3 regions of the Pseudomonas sp. I3-I5 genome follow, and region 1 is predicted to be linked to each of the others. Evidence: predicted binding sites of a transcription regulator. Region 1 holds the regulator's gene; each other region holds the start of a gene.
The links. The regulator FliA, encoded in region 1, starts transcription of late flagellar genes. The targets are predictions, from matches to a motif close to CTAAAGTTTNNNNNNNNNNNGCCGNTAA.
Positions count from the first base shown of each region.

Region 1 (3,262 bases):
GACGAGTCGGCAAGCCTGGGCGATGTCCTGAGCCTTGCCATCAGTTTCCGACTGCCCGTGGCCTACCTTACCGATGGGCCGCGTATCCCGGACGATCTGCACTTGCCCCGTGGGCACCAGCTGGTCACCCGCGCGGTCAATGTGCAGCAGCAGGACGAGCCCAGCGAGGAGGCCATGGCCGACATGTTCGCTGATCTCTACCACAACCCACGGCGAGCGGGTTGAAAATGAAATGTGTGCAAGGTAGCTATGCCAAGGGGTACGCAGCATTGCCCTTCGTGTGGCATGAGTCCCAGCGAGACAAGGTAAAGAACAGACATGGGTAGCATGCATCCCGTACAGGTGATCGCCGTGACCGGTGGCAAAGGTGGCGTCGGCAAGACAAATGTTTCAGTGAACCTGTCTCTGGCGTTGGCCGAGCTGGGCCGCAGGGTCATGCTGCTCGACGCCGACCTGGGCCTGGCCAATGTCGATGTGTTGCTGGGCCTTGCGCCCAAGCGCACGCTGGCCGATGTCATCGAGGGGCGTTGCGAACTGCGCGATGTGATGCTGCAGGGCCCGGGCGGTGTGCGCATCGTCCCGGCCGCTTCGGGCACCCAGAGCATGGTGCACCTTGCGCCTGCCCAGCATGCGGGTCTGATCCAGGCGTTCAGCGAAGTCGGCGACAACCTCGATGTGCTGGTGATTGATACTGCGGCCGGCATCGGCGATTCGGTGGTCAGCTTCGTGCGCGCGGCTCAGGAAGTGCTGCTGGTGGTGTGCGATGAGCCGACCTCGATCACCGATGCCTACGCGCTGATCAAGCTGCTCAACCGCGATTACGGCATGAATCGCTTCCGGGTGCTGGCCAATATGGCCCAGAGCCCTCAGGAAGGGCGCAACCTGTTTGCCAAGCTGACCAAGGTCACCGACCGCTTCCTGGATGTGGCGCTTCAGTACGTGGGCGCCGTGCCTTACGACGAATGCGTGCGCAAGGCGGTGCAGAAACAGCGTGCCGTGTACGAGGCGTTCCCGCGCTCCAAATGCGCCTTGGCCTTCAAGGCCATTGCGCAGAAGGTCGACAGCTGGCCGCTGCCTGCCAACCCCCGTGGCCACCTGGAGTTCTTCGTCGAACGCCTGGTGCAGCCGACCAGTGCAGGTTCGATGTCATGAGCGCCAGCGGCTTCAAGATGTACAGCCGCGCCTCGAAGGACGCGCAATATGAGCTGATCGAGCGCTATGCCCCGCTGGTCAAGCGCATCGCCTATCACCTGCTTGCGCGACTGCCTGCCAACGTGCAGGTCGAGGACCTGATCCAGGCGGGCATGATCGGTCTGCTCGAGGTCGCCAACAAGTATGACGCCAGCAAGGGCGCCAGCTTCGAGACCTATGCCGGCATCCGCATTCGCGGCGCCATGCTCGACGAGGTGCGCAAAGGCGACTGGGCGCCGCGTTCGGTGCACCGCAACACCCGCATGGTCAGCGACGCCATGCGCGCGGTAGAAGCCAAAACCGGCCGCGACGCTAAAGATCATGAAGTTGCTGCCGAACTCAAGTTGAGCCTCGATGATTATTACGGGATTCTCAACGACACACTGGGCAGCCGCCTGTTCAGCTTCGACGACCTGTTGCAGGACGGCGAGCACGAAGGCTTGCATGAGGACGGCGTTAGCGGCCAGGCCGAGCCTGCCCGTGGGTTGGAGGAAGAGCGGTTCCAGGTCGCGTTGACCGAGGCCATCGCCAACCTGCCGGAGCGTGAGCGCCTGGTGCTGGCGCTGTACTACGACGAGGAACTGAACCTGAAGGAGATCGGTGAGGTCTTGGGGGTCAGCGAGTCGCGGGTCAGCCAGTTGCACAGCCAATGCGCCGCGCGCCTGCGCAGCCGCCTGGGGGAATGGCGGGCCCGTTGAGCCCGCCGCCGTCGTTGCCGTTTTCCACGTTGTACCGAATCGATTGAGTGCGCGCTCGGGGCCGAGCGCGTTTGAGACTGCTTGGAGGTCTAATTGGACAAAAACATGAAAATCCTCATCGTCGACGACTTTTCGACGATGCGGCGCATCATCAAGAACCTGCTGCGTGACCTGGGCTTCACCAACACCAGCGAAGCCGATGACGGCATGACGGCGCTGCCCATGCTCGAAAATGGCCATTACGATTTTCTGGTAACTGACTGGAACATGCCGGGCATGTCCGGTATCGACCTGCTGCGCAAAGTGCGCGCCAGCGACAAGCTCAAGAGCTTGCCGGTGTTGATGGTGACCGCGGAAGCCAAGCGCGACCAGATCATCGAGGCCGCCCAGGCAGGCGTGAATGGCTATGTGGTCAAGCCGTTCACCGCCCAGGTGCTCAAAGAAAAGATCGAGAAGATCTTCGAACGCGTCAACGGCTGAGTCACGTCAGGGGGCGCGCCATGAGTTCATCACACACGTCATTGGGCGAGTTCGAATCGACCCTCAAAAAGCATGCCCAGGAGTTGGTCGAAAGCCTGGAGCGCGGACGGTTCGGCGAGGCGGTGCAACTCATTCACGAGTTGAACCAGACCCGCGATCGGGGGCTGTACCAGGAAGTGGGCAAGCTGACCCGCGAACTGCACAGCGCCATCGTCAGTTTCCAGATCGACCCGACCATACCCCAGGCCGAAGAGGTGTCGCAGATTACCGACGCCACCGAACGCCTGTCCTATGTGGTCAAGCTCACCGAAGGGGCGGCAAACCGCACCATGGACCTGGTCGAGGAAAGCACGCCTGTGCTCAACGACCTGGCCAGCGAAGCCAAAGCGCTGAGTGCCGATTGGCAGCGCTTCATGCGCCGGGAAGTGAACGCCACGGAGTTTCGCGACCTGGCCAAGCGCGTCGACGGTTTCTTGGCGCACAGCGCCGAAGGTAACCGCAAGGTGGCTGGCCATCTCAACGACATCCTGCTGGCCCAGGATTACCAGGACCTGACCGGGCAGGTGATCAAGCGCGTCACGGCGTTGGTGACCGAAGTGGAAAGCAACCTGCTGAAACTGGTGATGATGGCCAGCCAGGTCGACCGCTTTGCAGGCATCCAGCATGACCAGGATCAGTTGCGCGCAGAAAAAGATCGAGAAAAACATCCGACTCGGGGTGAAGGTCCGCAGATTCATGCCGATAAGCGTGAAGACGTCGTGTCCGGTCAGGACGATGTCGATGATCTGCTATCCAGCCTGGGTTTTTAAGGAGCACCTTTGATGAGCTTCGGCGCCGATGAAGAAATCCTTCAGGATTTCCTGGTAGAAGCCGGTGAAATACTTGAGCAATTG
Region 1 is NZ_CP093940.1:3,127,152-3,130,413, reverse strand. Features, by position in the region: gene flhF (flagellar biosynthesis protein FlhF) at 1-225, shown strand, start outside; gene fleN (flagellar synthesis regulator FleN) at 319-1,152, shown strand; gene fliA (RNA polymerase sigma factor FliA) at 1,149-1,889, shown strand; gene MOP87_RS13860 (chemotaxis response regulator CheY) at 1,995-2,369, shown strand; gene MOP87_RS13855 (protein phosphatase CheZ) at 2,390-3,178, shown strand; gene MOP87_RS13850 (chemotaxis protein CheA) at 3,191-3,262, shown strand, end outside.

Region 2 (3,262 bases), 490 kb from region 1:
GACGAAACTCTGCTCATCCACCACCGCTGTATAAACACGGACCGCATTCAGATCGAGCTCATTGCGCACTGACTATCCCACCTGAGGTATGAAAACGTCCCATTTTTGCACGCTAGTGATCTGAAGCGGGGAAATCTACGATTGCCCTTTGCCCCCAGCGCTCAATGACCTGGCGCGGGGCAGTGAATGAACAAGGAGGGCTGGAACGTGGACATAGCGATAGTGGGTGCAGGCATTGCAGGGCTGAGCGCGGCGCTGGCGTTGCGCAAGCAGGGCTTCAACCCACGGGTCTTTGAGCGCCGCAGTGTACCGGCAGCCGGAGGGGCCGGCGTGACGCTCTGGCCCAACGCCAGCTTTGTGCTGGAGCAGCTCGGCGTGTTGCACGCTATCCAGGCCGTCGGCGGCAGGCCCCTTGCCATGCGCCGGTACGATGCAGCCGGCAATGCGTTGGGAGGCCTGGATATCGAACTGCTGGACCGAACCATGGGCTACCCCACCGTAACGGTGCTGCGCCGGGATTTGCAGGACGCGTTGCTCGCACATGCAAGGCGGGCGGGGATCGCAGTCGAATTCGGCTGCCAGGCAGTTGCCATCGACCTGGATGCCCAGGGCCAGGCCGTGGCCCGCTTCGGCAACGGCACACGCATCCGCCCAGACGTGCTGATCGGTGCGGACGGGCGCATGGCATCGGTGACACGCAAGTTCGTCGCGGGTGACAACACCCCGCGCTATCAAGGGTTCGTGAACTGGATCGGCGTGGCCCAAGGGTCGCGCGCACTGGTGGACGATGTGTCGATCCAGGATTACTGGGGAACGGGGCAGCGCTTCGGTGCGGTGGCGGTTCGACCTGACCTGGTGTATTGGGCCGCCGCGCAAGCATGCTCGTCCAACGAAGGGGCTGGCCAAGCCGATGACCGGGCGCAGGTCGAGCATAAATTCGCCCAATGGCCCGAGCCCGTTTCACGCATCATCCGGGCAACCCCCATCCAGGCCGTCCGGCGAATTGCAGTCCACGACTTGGAACCGCTGCACACGTGGAGCCGCGCGAACGTGCTGTTGATCGGCGACGCTGCGCATGCGCCATTGCCCACCTCCGGCCAAGGCGCCTGCCAGGCCCTGGAAGACGCCTGGCACCTGGCTCGCTGCCTGGCTGTTGCCGGCAACGAGCCCACCGAGGCGTTTGAGGTATTTACAACGATCCGCGCCCCCAAAACCGCACGGCTTTCGGAACAGGGCCGGGGCTTTGCCCGCGCCTTGTTCGCAACGGATGCCCAGACGTGTCGGTTGCGCGATGCAAGGGTCAGGGCGTGCGACCCAGTGCGGGACGTGCAGGTGTTGGCTGCGGGATGGGCGCAAGGTTTACCGATGGCGGGAGGGGTGCTTGATACGCCATTGACTGAAGACAGCCCGGACAGCGTTTATCGTTTGAGAGGGTGACGATGCTTCATGGGTATCAGAAAGTGTGCTCGGCTTTGGCTGATTCCCCCTCGATTCATAGCCTTTTTGTCGCCATCGGTCGTCCGCTCATACGAAACATGATGTAGCACCTCAACTATCGGGCTTGGCTGCCGTAATCAATGAAAGCCAACCTAAATTTTGTGGAGCTTCAGCATGTCGCTACTTCCCAATCGCATCTCCGGGCGCATGACCCTGGGAATCCTGACGTTGCTGGCACTCACCGCATTGGCGATCTATAGCGTCATGACCTTGGGCGGCAAGCCTGAACTGGTTGCAGCTGGCACCGAGGCGGCGGAACAGTCGGCCAGCGCCATCACCCGCCAGCTGGCCATGCAGGTGAACCGCATCGAGGGCACCGCGGCTGCGATGGCGCACCTGGCCGAGACCCTGCCCCGCGACGAGAACCTGATCAAGGCCAACTTGCCCAACGTGATCGACAGCCAAGGCGATACCGCCATTGCAGGCGGCGGGCTGTGGCCAGAACCGAACGGCTTCGTTGCCGGCACTGAACGCCGCAGTTTTTTCTGGGCACGCAACGCCAGCAATGGGTTGGATTACTCGGACGAGTACAACGCTGCGCAAACCGCGCCGTATCAGGCTGAGTCCTGGTACACCGGCGCCAAAGCCGCGCCCTTGGGCCGCTGTGTCTGGTCGGATGGGTACCAGGACCCGGTCAGCGGCGTCGCCATGACGACGTGCAGCGTGCCTTATCACGCCCAGGGCGCGTTCGCCGGCGTCGCCACCATCGACCTGAAGCTCGACGGCCTTGCGGCCTTCCTCAAGGCCAACGGCAATGTCACCGGTGGCTACGCCTTTGCGGTCGACGCCTCAGGTAACCTGTTGTTCTTCCCCGATGCAAAAAGCGCCAAGGGCTTGCCGACCCTTGCCGGCCTGAGCCAGGAACAACCGTGGTTCAAGCCAGTGGCCGATAGCCTGGCGAGCAAGCCGGCTGGCACCACTACCCTCTATCTGGATAACGATGCGCGCCTCGATGGGCCGGCCTACGTCACCCTGGCTACCATGGAAGGCACTGGCTGGCGCATTGGCTTGGTCACCCCCGAAGCTCGTGTTGTCGGCCTGGCGAACAAGCTCACCGGCCAGATCCTGCTGTTCCTGCTGCCCTTACTGGCCATTTTGCTGGGGCTGGCATGGCTGGCGGGCAAGCGGCTGCTCACCCAGATCGACGAAACCACGGCGCAAATCGAAAGCCTGGGTCAAGGCGGCCAGGCGGGTGCTCAGCTAGACGTTGTGCGCAATGATGAGCTGGGCGCGTTGCGCACGGCCGTCAACCAGTACGCCGGCTCTCTGCAGGCCATGCTGCGCCACATAGCCGAGGAGTCGGTGTCACTGGAAGAACAAGCCAACGAGCTGGCGCAACTGTCCACTGGCCTGGCCGATCGGGCAGAGGCGCAACGCGTGGACAACACCCTGCTCGCCACCGCCATCACCGAAATGTCGGCCAGCGCCAATGAGGTCGCGCGCAACACCACGGACTGCTCGGACACGGCTCGCAGCTCATTGGTCGAGGCGCAGAAGAGTCAGGACCAAGTCAGTCGCAACGGTGAATCCATCGAAGGCCTGGCGACCGACATCTCGGGCGCGGCCACCGCGATCACCCAGCTAGGCGAAGACATCGAGCGCGTAGGCGGCGTGCTGGAGGTGATCAAGTCGATCTCCCAGCAGACCAACCTGTTGGCGCTCAACGCTGCCATCGAGGCCGCCCGCGCTGGCGAACAAGGCCGCGGCTTTGCGGTGGTAGCCGATGAGGTGCGCACGCTTGCCGGCCGTACACAAACGTCTGCCA
Region 2 is NZ_CP093940.1:3,619,347-3,622,608, forward strand. Features, by position in the region: gene MOP87_RS16135 (LysR family transcriptional regulator) at 1-69, opposite strand, end outside; gene MOP87_RS16140 (FAD-dependent oxidoreductase) at 208-1,437, shown strand; gene MOP87_RS16145 (methyl-accepting chemotaxis protein) at 1,612-3,262, shown strand, end outside.
Region 2: MOP87_RS16145 (methyl-accepting chemotaxis protein) is a predicted target of FliA. The motif match lies at 1,548-1,575, and genes of this name have one in related genera.

Region 3 (3,262 bases), 2.4 Mb from region 1:
CAAGGCGCGGCTGCCCTGCATGGCATTGGCTACCTGCTGGGTGCCGTGCTGCAGGCTGGCGATCAGCTCCTCGATTTCCTCGGTCGACTTCTGCGTGCGCTGAGCCAGCCCGCGCACTTCGTCTGCCACCACGGCAAAACCGCGTCCGGCTTCGCCTGCACGTGCCGCCTCGATAGCCGCGTTGAGGGCCAGCAGGTTGGTCTGCTCGGCCACCGATTTGATCACGTCCATGACGCTGCCGATCTTCTGGCTTTCCTGCTGCAACGCAGTCATGGCCTCGGTGGAGCGGTGCATGTCCTGCGCCAGGCGCTCGATCTGGCTGATCGCCTCGCCCACCACCCGATCCCCGGCCCGCGCCTCGCCATCGGCACCTGTCGCCGCCTGCGAAGCCTGTTCGGCATTGCGTGCCACCTCCTGAACCGTGGCGGCCATCTCATGCATTGCGGTGGCCACTTGGTCGGTCTCGACTTTCTGGCTATTGGCACCGGCACTGGTCTGTTCGGTCACGGCCGACAGCTCCTCGGCAGCGCTGGCGATCTGGGTCACACTATCGCGAATGCCCCCGATCAGCTCGCGCAGGGTCGTGCCCATGCGGGCAATGCCTTGCTGCAGCACCCCCAACTCGTCGCGGCGGGTGACATGCAACTGTTGGGTCAGGTCGCCGCTGGCGATTTTCTCGACCGCCGCCAAGGTGTCCTGCAACGGCCGGGTGATCTGCCGGGTGATCAGGACGGCGGCCACGATACCCACCAGCAACGCCAGCAGGGTAGCGATGGTCTGCAAGGTGCGCGCCTGGCTGCTTTCGACATCGCGACGCTCCAGCTGGATCTTGTACAGCGCATCGCTGTGCTTGACGATGTCCGCGCCCTGGACCGTCATCTCGGCGCGAGCACCGGTAATGGTGGTCACGGCATCGCGGAATTGACGCGTAGCTTCACGGTAGTCGGTGACTGCGCGCTCGAGCTGTTGCACCCGGTCGCTTGGGCCGGACAGCTCGCGCTTGAGACTATCGACCACCGCGAGCGCCGCATCGAGCTGGCGCAGAGCCGCCTGTTCATTGTCCGCCGTGTTGTCGGCGATGTAGCCGCGCACATCGATGCGCACCTGCATCAATTGCTGGCGGGCCTTGCTGATCAGTTGGTACTGCGCAAGGCGCACGCTGTCGGCCTCGGGCCGAGCCATGACTTCCTGGCTCAAGGCTTCCATGGCCTGGTCCGCCTGGCTACCGGCGCGGGTCATGGCGGCGCGTGCGGCACGACTGGCGTCGTAACCCTGGCGCATCTTGGACAGCGATACCTTGTAGGCACTGATGATGTCGCCCAGTTCGCCCAGCAGCTTGACGTTTTCGGGGCTCTTGAACGTGTGCTCCAGGTAAGCTTGCTGCTTGCTGAAGGTATCGAGCTTGGCCAGGGTATTGGCAGCCGCGGCATCATCGCCGTTGGCGATCATGTATTGCAGGCGGGCGATACGCAGGTCGGTAAGGTCCTTGTTCAACTGGCCGATGTCGCTCATCCAGTTGCTGCGGTCGATGAGACCGCCCAGGCTCGTCCAGCCCACCAGGGCCAGCAGGCCGGTCAGGATCAGCACCAGGGCGAAGCCCAGGCCGAGTTTGAGGTTGACGCTGATATTGGCAAACCAGCTGTTCATGCACGCACTCCAGAAGTTGTTTTCGCTCTCTTGATCTCCGATCGCAAGGCGTTGTTATTCTGGCTGCCCGCTCAATCGTGCTGGAGTTATCGGCCGTTGGCGAGGAAGCTGAAACGCTTTTTCAGCCGTAGGGGCGATACGGCGCGTTTCAGCGACCACAGGTGCTGCAATGGACGAATCAATCAGGACGCAACGCTGAGCACCTTCAGAGAGTACGCGCGCTGAAGGTGTCGCAGCTGTCGACGTCGCCTTCGGCGAACCCGGCCTTGAACCAGCGCACGCGTTGGGCCGAGGTGCCATGGGTGAACGAGTCCGGCACCACGCGCCCTTGACCCTGCTGCTGCAGTCGGTCGTCACCGATGGCGTTGGCGGCATTGAGCGCTTCCTCCACATCGCCAGGTTCCAACCAGTTCAGGCGTTTCTGTGCCTGGTAGGCCCACACGCCAGCAAAGCAGTCGGCTTGCAGTTCCTGGCGCACCAGTAGGCCATTGCTGCCTTCCATGCGCTGGCCGCTACGCCGTGCCGCGTCCACCTTGGCCGACACGCCAAGCAGCGTCTGCACATGGTGGCCGATTTCATGGGCGATCACGTACGCCTGGGCGAAGTCGCCAGCAGCCGAGAAGCGTGTTTCCATTTCTCGGAAGAACGACATGTCCAGGTACACCTGCTGATCCGCCGGGCAGTAGAACGGCCCGACCGCCGCTGTGGCAAAGCCGCAGGCAGAATTCACCTGACCGTTGAACAGCACCAGCTTGGGGTCCTTGTACTGTTTGCCGGACTGGGCGAACAATGCTTGCCAGGTGTCTTCGGTGTCGCCCAATACGGAGGCGACGAATTCCGCCTGCTGGTCATTGGCCGGAGGCGCCTTGCCATCGGTCACGGCAGGCGCTTGCTGCTGCATCTGGCCGGTCAATTGACCAAGGATCTGCAAAGGGTCCTGGCCCGTCAGCCAGCCGATCCCGACAATCAGCAAGATGGCGCCAAGTCCCAGTCCTTTGCCACCGCCAAAGCGCATACCACCGCCACCGCCACCTGCGCCCCGTGCATCGACCACATTGTCGCTACGCCGGCCTTTTCGCCATTCCATGAGTGCTCTCCAGAGCGTGAAACAAGAAGACAAATATTAGTTCAACACAGCCTCAGGTGTCAGGGCACCTGCGGCTGTCTAGCGCATTGGAGATGGCCGGGGCGCCTGAATTCAATTTCATCGTCCCCGGCCTGCACAGGGTCCAGGCTCAGCGCCGCACCAGCAGCACACCGCTTTCCATGTGGTGGGTGTAGGGGAATTGATCGAACAACGCGCAGCGTTCGATCCGGTGGGTGTCGTGGAGCTGGGCAATGTTCGCCGCGAGTGTTTCCGGGTTGCACGAAATGTACAGGATCCGCTCGAAACGTCGGGTCAGCTCGCAGGTGTCCGGGTCCATGCCGGCGCGCGGCGGATCAACGAAGACCGTGCCGAATGCGTAGCTTTTCAGATCGATGCCTTCGAGGCGGCGGAAAGGGCGCACTTCGTTCAGCGCCTGGGTCAGCTCTTCAGCCGACAAGCGCACCAGGCGCACGTTATCCACAGCGTTCTCGGCCAGGTTGCTCAGTGCGGCGTTGACCGAGGTCTTGC
Region 3 is NZ_CP093940.1:669,078-672,339, forward strand. Features, by position in the region: gene MOP87_RS02910 (methyl-accepting chemotaxis protein) at 1-1,647, opposite strand, end outside; gene MOP87_RS02915 (neutral zinc metallopeptidase) at 1,853-2,734, opposite strand; gene trmA (tRNA (uridine(54)-C5)-methyltransferase TrmA) at 2,883-3,262, opposite strand, start outside.
Region 3: MOP87_RS02910 (methyl-accepting chemotaxis protein) is a predicted target of FliA. The motif match lies at 1,734-1,761, and genes of this name have one in related genera.